One region of the Kitasatospora sp. NPDC057904 genome, then DNA from elsewhere that is predicted to be linked to it. Evidence: riboswitches for the same ligand, from Rfam matches in the RefSeq annotation. Region 1 holds a riboswitch; each other region holds the start of a gene.
The links. A riboswitch is a leader RNA that binds a small molecule or an ion and turns the genes downstream of it on or off. The one in region 1 is predicted to bind S-adenosylmethionine.
Positions count from the first base shown of each region.

Region 2: linked by a shared signal. The riboswitch ahead of ACFVSN_RS22875 (aminotransferase class V-fold PLP-dependent enzyme) and the one ahead of thrC (threonine synthase) in region 1 are both predicted to bind S-adenosylmethionine.
Region 3: linked by a shared signal. The riboswitch ahead of ACFVSN_RS07540 (IclR family transcriptional regulator) and the one ahead of thrC (threonine synthase) in region 1 are both predicted to bind S-adenosylmethionine.

Region 1 covers NZ_JBHVOL010000057.1:1,365-5,603, forward strand. Annotated here, with positions in the region: gene ACFVSN_RS44920 (trehalose-6-phosphate synthase) at 1-1,167, opposite strand, end outside; gene ACFVSN_RS44925 (glucosyl-3-phosphoglycerate synthase) at 1,433-2,461, opposite strand; SAM riboswitch class I at 2,604-2,736, shown strand; gene thrC (threonine synthase) at 2,754-4,034, shown strand; gene ACFVSN_RS44935 (ubiquitin-like small modifier protein 1) at 4,058-4,239, shown strand, end outside.
Region 2 covers NZ_JBHVOL010000009.1:9,979-14,217, forward strand. Annotated here, with positions in the region: gene ACFVSN_RS22865 (rhomboid family intramembrane serine protease) at 199-981, shown strand; gene ACFVSN_RS22870 (Lrp/AsnC ligand binding domain-containing protein) at 1,023-1,304, shown strand; gene ACFVSN_RS22875 (aminotransferase class V-fold PLP-dependent enzyme) at 1,315-2,679, opposite strand; SAM riboswitch class IV at 2,732-2,849, opposite strand; gene trpD (anthranilate phosphoribosyltransferase) at 2,959-4,035, opposite strand; gene ACFVSN_RS22885 (hypothetical protein) at 4,152-4,239, opposite strand, start outside.
Region 3 covers NZ_JBHVOL010000002.1:466,432-470,670, forward strand. Annotated here, with positions in the region: gene ACFVSN_RS07535 (threonine/serine exporter family protein) at 1-1,205, shown strand, start outside; gene ACFVSN_RS07540 (IclR family transcriptional regulator) at 1,268-1,981, opposite strand; SAM riboswitch class I at 2,180-2,322, opposite strand; gene ACFVSN_RS07545 (hypothetical protein) at 2,447-2,743, shown strand; gene ACFVSN_RS07550 (hypothetical protein) at 2,963-3,379, shown strand; gene ACFVSN_RS07555 (hypothetical protein) at 3,385-4,059, shown strand; gene ACFVSN_RS07560 (hypothetical protein) at 4,086-4,239, shown strand, end outside.

The DNA of each region.
Region 1 (4,239 bases):
GGCGACGTCGGCCAGCCGGTAGGCGGCGAGGGAGCGCGGGAAGTCGTCGTTGACGTGCAGGATCAGTGGTTGCCAGGTGGGGGTGGCGAATTCGGTGTTGATCGCTTCGGCGAGTTGCTCCACCCGGGCCGTGTAGTCGCGGTACTCGGCGAGGTCCGTGCGGGACGGGTAGGCGAAGGCGATGTGCACGACGCGGTCGTGCCACTCCGGGCGCGTGCGCAGGAGGTGGCGGTAGGCGAGCAGGCCCCGGACGATGTTCTTGCTGAGTTCGGTGCGGTCGACCCGGACGATCGTGCGCCGGTCGCCGACGGCCTCGCGCAGGGCGGCGAGGCGCTCGTCGACGTCCGGGCGGTGGGCGCGCTCGCGCAGGAAGTCGGCGTCGGCGCCCAGGGCGTGCACGCCGAGGCGGGTCGTGCGGCCGTCGTGGGTGATGGTGAGGGCGTCGTGGTCGACGGTCGCGTGCAGGATCTCCTCGCAGCACGCGGCGAAGGCCCTCGCCCAGCGTTCGGTGAGGAAGCCGGCCCGGTCGGCGCCGAGGATGCCGGTGAGGACGGCCCTGGCCACGTCGTCCGGGAGGAGCCGGAAGTACTCGGGCGGGGCCCACGGGGTGTGGGAGAAGTGGCCGATGCGAAGGTCGGGGCGGGCCGCGCGGAGCAGGGCCGGGGTGAGGGACAGGTGGTAGTCCTGGACCAGGACGGCGGCGTTCGGGGCGGCCTCGGCCGCGAGGGCGTCCGAGAAGGCCCGGTTGTACGTCTCGTAGGCGGCCCACTCGGTGCGGAAGCCCGCGTCGAAGGCGGGGGCGGTGGGCGTGGCGTAGAGCAGGTGGCTGACGAACCAGAGGGTCGAGTTGGCGACGCCGTTGTAGGCGCGGGCGAAGGTCTCCGGGTCGATGTCCAGCATCCGGACGGCCTGTCCGCCGACGTCGTGGCCGGCCAGGTCGAGGCGGCCGTGGGGGGCTTCGCGGGCGGCCCGGCGGTCCGCGTCGCCCAGGGCGGCGCACACCCAGACGGCGTTCGGGTCGTCGATCGCGGAGAGGCCGGAGACCAGGCCTCCGCCACCGCGTTTGAGGGTCAGCGTGCCGTCGTCCGCGGTGCTGAAGGAGACCGGTCCGCGGTTGGACGCCACCAGCACGGTCGCGCTCGAACGTTTGGTCGATGAATCGGCCATGAGTCCTCTTCTGGGTCTACCCGTTCACCCTTCGGGGTGGAATCCGAGCGTACGGCGGAGCGGAGCGCAGCGCGGCCGTACCGTCGAAGACCTGCGACATGCAGCGGTCAGGGCTTGGCCGCCATGAGGCTCCGCAGGGGTCGAGTGGGAAGCCTCCTCGTCGAGAGGGGGAGGAGTCACGGTTGGTACGTTGCCGGTCGGCAGACGTCGCAAACCAATCGCCGGACAACCGGCGAGATCGCAGCGGCCGCACTGTTCGGGTCTGTCACCCGTCGGTGCGGCGCTTCGCGTACTCGGGGACGGTGTGCATCGGGGGGCGTTCCGTGGCCGTCACGGGGTGCGTGTGGGCGGTGAACGCGCGGGTCTCCGGGTCGCGGGTGAACTGGGTGAGCAGCGGGTGGACGAGGTCGGCCGACGCCTTGAGGCGGTGGGCGCGGTCGAGGCGTTCCAGCGCGGTCCGGTAGATGGTGGCGGCCATCCGGCCGAGGGCCTGGCCGTCCTGGTGGCGGTGGTGGCGGACGCCGACGTCGACCTGGGCCAGGGCGTCGAGGCCGACGAGCTCCAACGCGTCGACCAGGAGGCCGAGTTCGACGCCGTAGCCGGTGGGGAAGGGCAGCCGTTCGAGCAGTACGCGGCGGGCCGCGTACTCGCCGCCGAGCGGCTGGACGAAACCGGCGAGTTCCGGCCAGTGCAGGTTGAGGAGGGGGCGGGCGACCAGTTCGGTCACCCGGCCACCGCCGGCCGGGAAGACCGCGTCGGGGTCCCCGGCGGAGCCGCTGACTTCGAGCGGGCGGTCGTACATGGCCTTGACCAGCTGGATGTCCGGCTCGGTGAGCAGCGGGCCGACGGTGCCGGAGACGAAGGCGGGGTCGAACTCGCGCAGGTCGGCGTCGACGAAGCAGACGATGTCGCCGCGGGTGACCAGCAGCGAGCGCCACAGCACCTCGCCCTTGCCGGGCACGGCGGGCAGCCGGGGCAGGATCCCGTCGCGCGGCACGACCCGGGCGCCGGCCGCGGCGGCCACGGCGGCGGTGTCGTCGGCGGAGCCGGAGTCGACGACGACGAGCTCGTCGACGAGGGGGAGGCGCTCCATCAGCTCGCGCCGGATCGTGCGGACGATGTCGCCGACGGTGGCCGCCTCGTCGAGGGCGGGCAGGACGACGCTGACGGTGTGGCCGGTGCGGCGCTTGGCCGCCAGGAGGGTGTCGACCGGCCGGTCGGCCGCACTCCACGAGCGGCGGCCCAGCCAGGAGGCCGCCTGCGGGAGGAGTGCGGGGGTCGGTTCGGCGGGCACGGGACTCTCCTCGGCGGATCGGGGTGGAACGGGCCATCTCGCGTGGCGGACGGTCCCTTTCGGGCTCGGCGCCTTCGGATACAGTCTTCGTACAGCGGTCGGACCTTCGCACGCCGGGGTCACCGCTGACGACAACTTCACATGCTCATCCAGAGGGACTGAGGGAACGGCCCGTTGACGTCCCGGCAACCTTCTCGCGCGGCTTTCACCAGGCCCCGGCGGGACAGGTGCCAATTCCGGCCCGTGGTGCGCCCGCACCACGGGGAAGATGAGGAGAGAGGCCTCCGCCATCATGGCTATCGACACAGTCGCACCCGCATCCGTGGATCTCGGCCCCGCCACCGCCCTGTCCTGTCGGGAGTGCGGCACCCGCTTCCCGCTCGGTCCGAGCTTCGCCTGTGTGGAGTGCTTCGGGCCGCTGGAGATCGCGTACGAGTTCGGGAGCGAGGCCGCCGAGGAGCTGCGCAAGCGCATCGAGGCCGGGCCCGCGTCGATCTGGCGCTACGCGCCGCTGCTGCCGGTGCCCGCGGACGTCGCTTCGAAGCCGAACCTGAATCCCGGCTGGACCCCGCTGGTCAAGGCGGACAACCTCGGTCGCGAGCTCGGGTTCACCGCGAACCTGTACGTGAAGGACGACTCGGGGAACCCGACGCACTCGTTCAAGGACCGCGTGGTGGCCTGCGCGATCGAGGCCGCGCGCGCCTTCGGCTACACCACGCTCTCCTGCTCGTCGACCGGCAACCTGGCCGGTGCGGTGGGTGCGGCGGCGGCCCGGGCCGGGTTCCGCTCGTGCGTGTTCATCCCGCACGACCTGGAGCAGGGCAAGGTCGTCATGGCCGGTGTGTACGGCGGCGAGCTGGTCGGCATCGAGGGCAACTACGACGACGTGAACCGCTTCTGCTCGGAGCTGATCGGCGACCCGGCCGGCGAGGGCTGGGGCTTCGTCAACGTCAACCTCCGCCCGTACTACGGCGAGGGCTCCAAGACGCTCGCGTACGAGATCTGCGAGCAGCTCGGCTGGCGGCTGCCGGAGCAGATCGTCATCCCGATCGCCTCGGGCTCGCAGCTCACGAAGATCGACAAGGGCCTGCAGGAGCTGATCAAGCTCGGGCTGGTCGAGGACCGGCCGTACCGGATCTTCGGCGCCCAGGCCGAGGGCTGCTCGCCGGTCTCCGCGGCGTTCAAGGCCGGCCGGGACGTGATCAAGCCGGTGAAGCCGGACACCATCGCCAAGTCGCTGGCGATCGGCAACCCGGCGGACGGCCCGTACGTGCTGGACATCGCGCGGCGCACCGGCGGAGCGGTCGAGGACGTCACCGACGCCGAGGTGGTGGCCGCCATCCGGCTGCTGGCCCGCACCGAGGGCATCTTCGCCGAGACCGCGGGCGGGGTGACCGTCGGCGTGCTCAAGAAGCTGGTCGAGACCGGGCAGCTGGATCCGGCCAAGGAGACCGTCGCGATCAACACCGGTGACGGCCTCAAGACCCTGGACGCCGTCGCCGATGCCGGGATGACCGCGGTCATCCGCCCGACGCTGGAGTCCTTCCGCACCGCCGGCCTCGCGTCCGCCTGATTCCCCCACGAGGAGAGCCACCCATGAGCGCCACCGTCCGCATCCCCACCATCCTGCGCACCTACACCGGCGGGTCCGCCGAGGTCACCGCCGACGGCGGGACCCTGGGCGACGTCATCGCCGACCTGGAGAAGAACCACGCGGGCATCTCCGCGCGCATCCTGGACGACACCGGCAAGCTGCGCCGTTTCGTGAACGTGTACGT
Region 2 (4,239 bases), on a different contig from region 1:
GGTCCTCTCGGGTGGTCCCTGGGTGGGCTAGGCGCTCCCCCCGGAGCCCCGGCATCGGCGGCGGGAGGCGGGAATGCCCGCCCCAAGCCTATTGCCTGGGGCAACCATCACGGCCACCGGTTCGGGCGATCGGGACGGCTAGCCCACCTGCCGTACAGCGCGGTGTCACGGAGGGCCCGCGGAGGGATGCTTGGCCGCATGGCGCTCGCGGCCCCCGGCCACACCGACGCGCGGGACGGCGGCCCCGCGGTGCCCGCCCCGGCGGTCACCTACGCCCTGATCGCGCTCAACACCCTGGTCTTCCTGTTCGGGCCGGCCGCCGGACTCAACCCCCTCTACGGCACCGGGCAGGCCCGGCTCTGCGCCGAGCAGCGGTACGAGCAGCGCTGGGGCGCCGTCCCCGCCGAACTGCTGGCCGGGCGCCCGCTGACGGCCGAACAGCTCGCCGAGGCCCCGGACCCGGCCCCCGGCTGCCCGGCCGCTCCCACGCCGGGCAAGCGCCCGGCCGTCTCCGTCCTCACCGGCCTCTTCCTGCACGCCGGCTGGCTGCACCTGGCCGGCAACCTGCTCTTCCTCCACGTCTTCGGCCCCACCGTCGAACGGCGGGTCGGCCGGGCCCGCTTCCTCCTCTTCTACCTGGCCGCCGGGAGCCTCGCGACGTACGGCTTCGCCCTCGCCGAGGCGCACTCGGCGGACTCCACCCGCGTCCTGATCGGAGCCTCCGGCGCGATCTCCGCCGTCCTGGGCGCCTACCTGCGCTTCCACCCGCGCTCCCGGGTGACGACGCTCGTCCCGCTGCTGCTCTTCCTGCCGCTGCGGTTCCCGGCCTGGCTCGTGCTGGGCCTCTGGTTCGCCCTGCAGTGGTGGTCGGTGCACTCGGCCGGGCCCGGGGTCGCCTACCTGGTCCACGTGATCGGCTTCTGCGCCGGCTTCCTCTACGCCTGCACCGTCGTCGGTCACCCCCCGAGACGACGCGGCTGAGGCCCGATACGCTGGCGCCACCCCACGAAGGAGCCGGAACAGTGATCACCGCCATCGTCCTGATCAAGACCAGTGTCGACCGCATCCCGGAGATCGCCGAGGCCATCGCCGCCATCGAGGGCGTCAGCGAGGTGTACTCGGTGACCGGCGGCTACGACCTGGTCGCGATGGTGCGGGTGCGCAAGCACGACGACCTGGCCGACGTCATCCCGGGCCGGCTGAACAAGGTCCCGGGCGTCGCCCACACCGAGACCCAGATCGCCTTCCGCACCTACTCCCAGCACGACCTGGAGGCCGCGTTCGCGCTCGGCCTGGACGAGTAGTCCTCAGTCCTCAGTCCTCACGGCGAGTGTCGGCGACGCAACGGCCGCCCTCGTTCCGGTAGTTCCACGCCGCGCCGTCCGTGACCAGCTCGCGGACGGCGGTCAGGAAGCGGTCGACGTGCTCGTCCGGGGTCCCGGCGCCGAAGCTGACCCGGATGGCGTTCAGGCTGCGCTCGCCCGGCAGCGACGGCTCCGGCGCGCCGCACTCGGACGGCGCCACGTCCTCGTCGCCGAGCAGCGTGCGCACCAGCGGGTGCGCGCAGAACAGCCCGTCGCGCACGCCGATGCCGTACTCGGCGGAGAGCGCGGCCGAGAAGTGCGAGCTGTTCCAGCCCCGGACGACGAAGGACAGCACGCCCACCCGCGCCGAGTCGGAGCCGAACAGGCTCAGCACCTTGACCTGCGGGATCTCCGCCAGCCCGGCCGTGAGCCGGGCGATCAGCGCCTGCTCGCGGGCCTCCAGCGCGTCGAAGCCGGCCTCGCTCAGCGCCCGGCAGGCGGACGCGATGGCGTAGGCGCCGATGACGTTCGGCGAGCCGGCCTCGTGCCGGGCCGGGCCGGTGTGCCACTGGACGGCCACCGAGCCGTCGGCCTCCCGGGCCACCGTCCGGGTCGCGCCGCCGCCGGCCAGGTACGGCTCGGCCGCGTCCAGCCAGTCCGCCCGGCCGGCCAGCACCCCGGCACCGAACGGCGCGTAGATCTTGTGGCCTGAGAAGGCGATCCAGTCGACGTCCAGCTCGGCCACCGAGACCCGGTGGTGCGGGGCGAGCTGCGCGGCGTCCAGCACCACCCGGGCGCCGTGCCGGTGCGCGGTCGCGGTGAGCTCGGCGACCGGCCACAGCTCGCCGGTGACGTTCGAGGCGCCGGTGACGCACAGCAGCTTCGGGCCCTCGGGCGCCCCGGCGAGCGCGGCGTCCAGCGCGGCGACGGCCTCGGCGTGCGAGCGGGGAGCGCGCAGGTAGGTGACGTCGAGCCCGGCGTGGGCCCAGGGCAGCAGCGAGGCGTGGTGCTCGGTCTCGAACGCGAACACCCGGGTGCCGGCCGGCAGCGCGGCGGCGAGCAGGTTGAGCGAGTCGGTGGTGGCCCGGGTGAAGACCACCTGGTCGCCCTCGCGCAGGCCGAGGAACTCGCCGACGGTCCGGCGGCTCTGCTCGAACAGGTCGGTGGACAGCTGCGAGAGGTACCCGGCGCCGCGGTGCACGCTGCCGTAGTAGGGGGCGTACGCGGCGACGTCGTCCCACACCCGCTGCAGCGCCGGCGAGCTGGCCGCGTAGTCGAGCGGCGCGTAGCCGACCTTCTCGCCGTTGGCGAGCGGCACCTGGACGTCGTGGCCGAGGACGGCCAGGGGGGCGCAGATTTCGGTGGCAAGGGACACGAGGATGCACTCCTTCGGAGGTCGAGGGACCCCGGGAGTGCTAGTCGTCGGGCGTCCGCGCTTGCCTCGCGGACGGTTCGCCGCGCGGCCCGGTCCTCACCCAGGGCACCCCGCCACGGACGGAGGGTTGCCGGACAGCAAGCTGGGGCTTGTCGCTGTCACTCATGACCTGGACAGGACTCTAGGTCGCGTCCGCCCGGTGGTCAAACAGGCATCCACCATCCGGACAGCCGAAGGGGCCCGCGGCGACGAACTGCCACGGGCCCCTCAACTCGCTTGTCAGTCCCGGCCGGTGGCCTCCGACCAGCGCCGCAGCAGCTCCTGCGCCGCGCCCGAGTCCACGGCCGCCGCGGCCCGCTCCATGCCGGCCGCCAGCTGCTCGGCGAGCGGCGCGTCCGTCAGGTCCAGCGCCACCAGCGCCGCCGCCGTGTTGAGCAGGACGGCGTCCCGCACCGGCCCGCGCTCCCCGGCCAGCAGCCTGCGCGCGACCTCGGCGTTGTAGGAGGCGTCCGCCCCGCGGAGCGCCTCGATGCCGACGAGCTCGATGCCGACGTCCCGCGGGTCGAAGGCGGTCTCGGTGACGATGCCGTCCCGCACGATCCACACCTGCGACGTCGTGGTGACGGTCAGCTCGTCCAGGCCGTCGTCGCCGCGGAAGACCAGCGCCGTGGAGCCGCGCCGGGCGAGGACGCCCGCGATCAGCCCGGCGAGCCGGGTGTCGAAGCAGCCGACGGCGTGCGCGGTGACCTTCGCCGGGTTGGTCAGCGGGCCGAGGATGTTGAACGCGGTCGGCACCCCGAGGTCGCGCCGGGCGGTGGCGGCGTGCCGCATCGACGGGTGGAACTTCGCCGCGAAGCAGAAGGTGAGCCCGACCTCCTCGGCCACCTCGGCGACCCGCCGGGCCGACAGGTCCAGGGCGACGCCGAGCTTCTCCAGCACGTCCGACGACCCGCTCGCCGAGGAGGACGCCCGGTTGCCGTGCTTGACCACCTTGGCACCGGCGGCCGCCGCGACGATCGCGGACATCGTGGAGATGTTGACGGTCTTGGCGCGGTCGCCGCCGGTGCCGACGATGTCCACCGCCGGGCCCGGGATGTCCAGCGGCTCGGCGTGCGCGTACATCGCGTCCACCAGGCCGCTGATCTCGTCGACCGTCTCGCCCTTGGCCCGCAGCGCCACCATGAACCCGGCGACCTGGACGGGGGACGCCTCGCCGCTCATGATCCGGTCCATCGCCCACGCGGTGGCCGAGCGGTCGAGGTCCTCCCCCTTCAACAGCGCCGCCAGGAGGTCCGGCCAGGTGCGGACCACCTGCGCGGGGTCGGTACCACCGTTCGCAGGGTTCACGTTCACCATGGCTGACTCCAGCTTTTGTCGGTTCCCCCAGGGGGGACGTCCGTACGGATGGAGTCAGCCTATCGAGCGGCGGGGTACCTCCGGCCCTGTCTTCTCTAGTACTGAGACGGCGCCGCTCAGCGCGTCGCGGGGGCCCGCTTGGCCAGGCGCGCCCGCAGCAGCGTGGCCACCGCCCCGGCCAGCGCGACCGGGTCGACCGGGCGC
Region 3 (4,239 bases), on a different contig from region 1:
CGCTCCGCCGCCTCCTGCTCGAACTGGGCGACGCCTTCCTGGGCGGTGGTCTGCCCGTCCATGACGTCGAGGAGGAACTCCACGGCCTGGGGCGGGCGCTGGGGGCTCCCGGGGTGCAGGTCGCCGCCCTGACCAACGGGCTGTTCGTCTCGCTGGGCACGGACGACGCCACCGCGTTCCGGCCCGTCGGCGCCGCGCTGCGCTTCGAGCAGACGGCCGACGTCCTCCACCTGGTGCACCGGCTGCGCGCCGGCGGGCTCGACGGGCCGCGGGCGCTCGCCGAGCTGGACGCGATCCGCCGGGCGCCGGCCCGCTGGCCGACGTGGGTGGCGGACCTCGGGGCGCTGCCGGTCGGGGTCGGGGTCTGCATGTTCCTGCAGCCGGCCGCGGCGAACGTGCTGGCGGCCGGGGCCGGCTCGCTGGTCGTCGCGGGACTGACCGTGCTCGCCCGGCGCCTGCCGTCCCTGCGGCCGCTGCTGCCCGTCACGGCCGGGTTCCTCGTCGCACTGCTCGTCCTGGCGCTCGCGCAGGCCTCGCTGCTGGACGGCCCGCTGCGGACGATCGTCGCCACGCTGGCGATCCTGCTGCCGGGCGGGCTGCTGGTCACCGGCCTGTCGGAGATCGCCGCGGGCTCGGCCAGCGCCGGGACGGCCCGGCTGGTGTCCGGCGCGGTGCAGCTCGCACTGTTCCTCGCCGGGGTGGCCGCCGCCACCACCGCGATCGGCATGCCCGCCTCGGCGCTGGCCAACGTGCAGGTGGCCAAGCCGAGTTGGTGGGTGATCGGGCTCGGTCTCGCGATCGCCGTCGCGGGCGTCGTGATCAACGTGAACACCCCGCCGAGCGCCGTTCCGTGGATCGTCGCGGTGATCGCGGTGAGCGTCACCGTCCAGGTCGTCATCGGCTCGGAGCACGGCGCGGCGATCGGCGGCCTGGCCGGGGCGGTCTCCGCCGCGGTCGCCGCCACCCTGGTGCACTGGCTGCCGGGCGGCCCGCTCTGGCAGGTGCTCTACCTGCCGGCGTTCTGGATCGTCGTGCCGGGCTCCTTCGGCCTGCTGAACACCGCCCAGATCGAGGTGGGCAACGGGGCCCAGTCGGTGCTGGCGGCCGTCTCGGCGGTCTTCGGGGTGTCGATCGGCACCCTGATCGGCTCGGTGATCAGCCGCATTCCCCGTCCGACGCTCCTCACGCCGGCGCCTCGGACCTGAGCCGACGCCCCGGGCCTGGGCCTCGGGCCTGAGCCGACGCCCCGGGCCCGGGGCCGGGCCGGTCACGGGTGGCGCAGCGCCTCGGTGAGGTGGTTCGCCGCCTCGATGACGGCCTGGGACAGGCGCGCGCCCGGGTGCCGGGTGAGCCGTTCGATCGGGCCGGAGACGGTGACCGCGGCCACCACCCGGTTGGACGGCCCGCGCACCGGCGCCGACACGGACGCGACTCCGAGCTCGCGCTCGCCGATGGACTGCGCCCAGCCCCGCCGCCGTACGCCGCTGAGGGCCGTGGCCGTGAAGCGCGCCCCCTGGAGCCCCCGGTGGAGGCGCTCCGGCTCCTCCCAGGCGAGCAGGATCTGGGCGGCGGCGCCGACCTTCATGGGGAGCGTGACCCCCACCGGCACCGTGTCGCGCAGACCGGAGAGCCGCTCCGCGACGGCCACGCAGATCCGGACCTCGCCCTGACGGCGGTACAGCTGGGCGCTCTCGCCGGTGACGTCGCGCAGGTGCACGAGCACCGACCCGGCGGCGGCCAGCAGCCGGTCCTCCCCCGCCGCCGCCGACAGCTCGGCGAGCCGGGGGCCGAGGACGAACCGGCCCTGCAGGTCCCTGGTCACCAGTCGGTGGTGTTCCAGCGCGACGGCCAGCCGGTGGGCGGTGGGGCGTGCCAGGCCGGTGGCGGCGGCGAGTCCGGCCAGGGTGATGGGCCCGGACTCCAGGGTGGCGAGGATCGCGGTGGCCTTGTCGAGCACGCCGACGCCGCTCGTGAGCTCCATGGATGGGTACTCCAGTCTCGAATCCGCGGCCGACGGGTGGGTTCGGCGCGCGGGGGCTCCCCGCGGGGAGCGCGGGGGTGGTCAGCGAGAACGGGCCGGAGAAGTCGGCCGGATGCCTGCGCCGGGCACGAGACGGGTACGCGGAAGGGCCGGGGCGGGAAGCGCCCGGGCGAAGGACAGCACAGAGAGCACCGTGTCTCCTCATCTTTCCCGCGCCACGTTGGCGACAGGCCGGAGTTGGCACTGATCCCGGACGGCACGGCGCGTACTTCGGACGCCGGGTCGAACGGGGAGTTGCCGGGGCTTCGTAGGGCCGGTCCCTCCACCCCTCTGGATGATTCGCGAGGAACGATACAAGACTCCCCGCCCCGCCCGCCAAACTCCCCCCACCCCGTACACCTCCGCTTCGTGGGAGCACGGCTCCCGCCGGGCCCGGTCGGCGGGGCTCTGGCATGATCACCAGCCATGACAGACCTCGCGTTCGACGCCCTGCTCTGCGACCTGGACGGCGTCATCCGCTTCTACGACGGCGACGAGGTGACGCGGCTCGAACGGGCCGCCGGCCTCGCCCCGGGCACGACGACGGAGATCGCGTTCGCCCCCGAGCGCGACCTCCCACTGCTGCTCGGGCGGATCACCCGCGCGCAGTGGGCCGCGTCCATCGCCGAGGCCCTGGCCGCCCACGTCCCCGCCCCGCAGGCCGCCGAACTCGGCCGGCTGGTGGCGCCCGTCCTGGGCGAGGGTGGCACGGCCGCCCCGTAGAGCGTCCGCCTGACCATTCGTCACATTCCGTTCCACTCAAGGAAGATCACCGAAACCTCCGTTCCGAATCGGGGCGCTCGCGTCGCGGATCCGGACATCTGTCACGGTTTCGAAGCGGCAGTGCCACGACTTCGCATATCCCTCACCGAGCCGCGACCGGAGCTCTACCGTTTTACCGACGGTCCCCTTCTCGACCGTCCCCGAGCGGAGGGCGAGCACATGAACGGTCGCCAGGGTCCGGTCGTGCGGTCGGGGGTGGTCGCCGTGGCGCTGTGCGCCGCCGCGGCCTGCTCGTCCGGCACGAGCCAGGCCCACGACGGCGTGCAGGACCTCGTGACCGGTACCGGGTTCGACACCGGGCAGCAGCGGGTCACCGGGGCCTCGACCACGTTCCCGGTCGGCCAGACCGCCTACGTGGCCTTCATCACCGACGCGGGCGGCGCGGGCGGGACGGTACAACTCGACCTGGTCCGCGGCGGGCAGTCCGAACCCGAGGCACGCAGCCTGCCGGTCACGGTCGCCCAGGGCCGGCACGTCTACACCAAGCGGATCGACCTCGCCATCGCGGGGAGCGTCCAGGTCCAGGCGCTCTACAACGGCGTGGTCGTCAAGTCCCTCTCCCTGAAGGTCGGGTGAGGACCATGACGATCCGACCGGCGGGCGGCGCGGCGCCGCTCCTCGTGACCGTCGCGCTCCTCACCCCCCTCGTCGGCTGCAGCAGCTCCGGCCACGCGGCCGCCCCTCCGCCGAAATGCGACACCTCCTACGTCTACACGAACGTCAAGGACGGCGGCACGGCACTGGAGGTCGTCGACGCCCAGATGTCGCAGAACCAGACCGGCTCGACGGAGACCTGGTCGGTGAGCACCACCCGCGAACAGACCCTCTCCATCCAGGAGTCGGAGAGCACGACGGTCAAGGCCCACGTCGCCGTGGCGGGCACCGCGCTCGTCACCGGCGCCTCGGCCTTCGTCCCCGCGGCCGAGGGCCAGGCGAACGCCGTCTTCGACTACGAGCACCGCACCGACTCGTCCGTCTCCCGCACCTCGTCCAAGTCCACCAACACCAAGGTCGCCATCCAGGTGCCGCCCGGCACCACCGCCTACGCCCTGTACGGGGTCGTCATGAAGTGGACGACGGGCACCGTGCGGACCGACGCCTGCGGCGGAAGCACCGGCGGCGGCGAGACGAAGACCTTCATCCTGCCCGAGGCCTACACGTGGTGCAGCTGGTTCGTCGGGCCCGATTCCTTCACCGACGGCAACCAGAGCCCGTGCGAAGTGGTACCCGGGCAAGGACCGCAGAGCCTCAACTGAACACCACCAGAGAAGGGTTCGGACCCGTGCAGCCCGTCAAGATCAGCGTCCAGTCCGGAGCGCTCGCCGCCATCGGCGTGATCGCGTTCATCGACAGCTTCCTCCCGTGGTACACCGTCTCCGAGAAGTCGGGCGCCACGGGCCTCCTCACCCAGTACGCGGCGAGCGGCAACGCCTGGG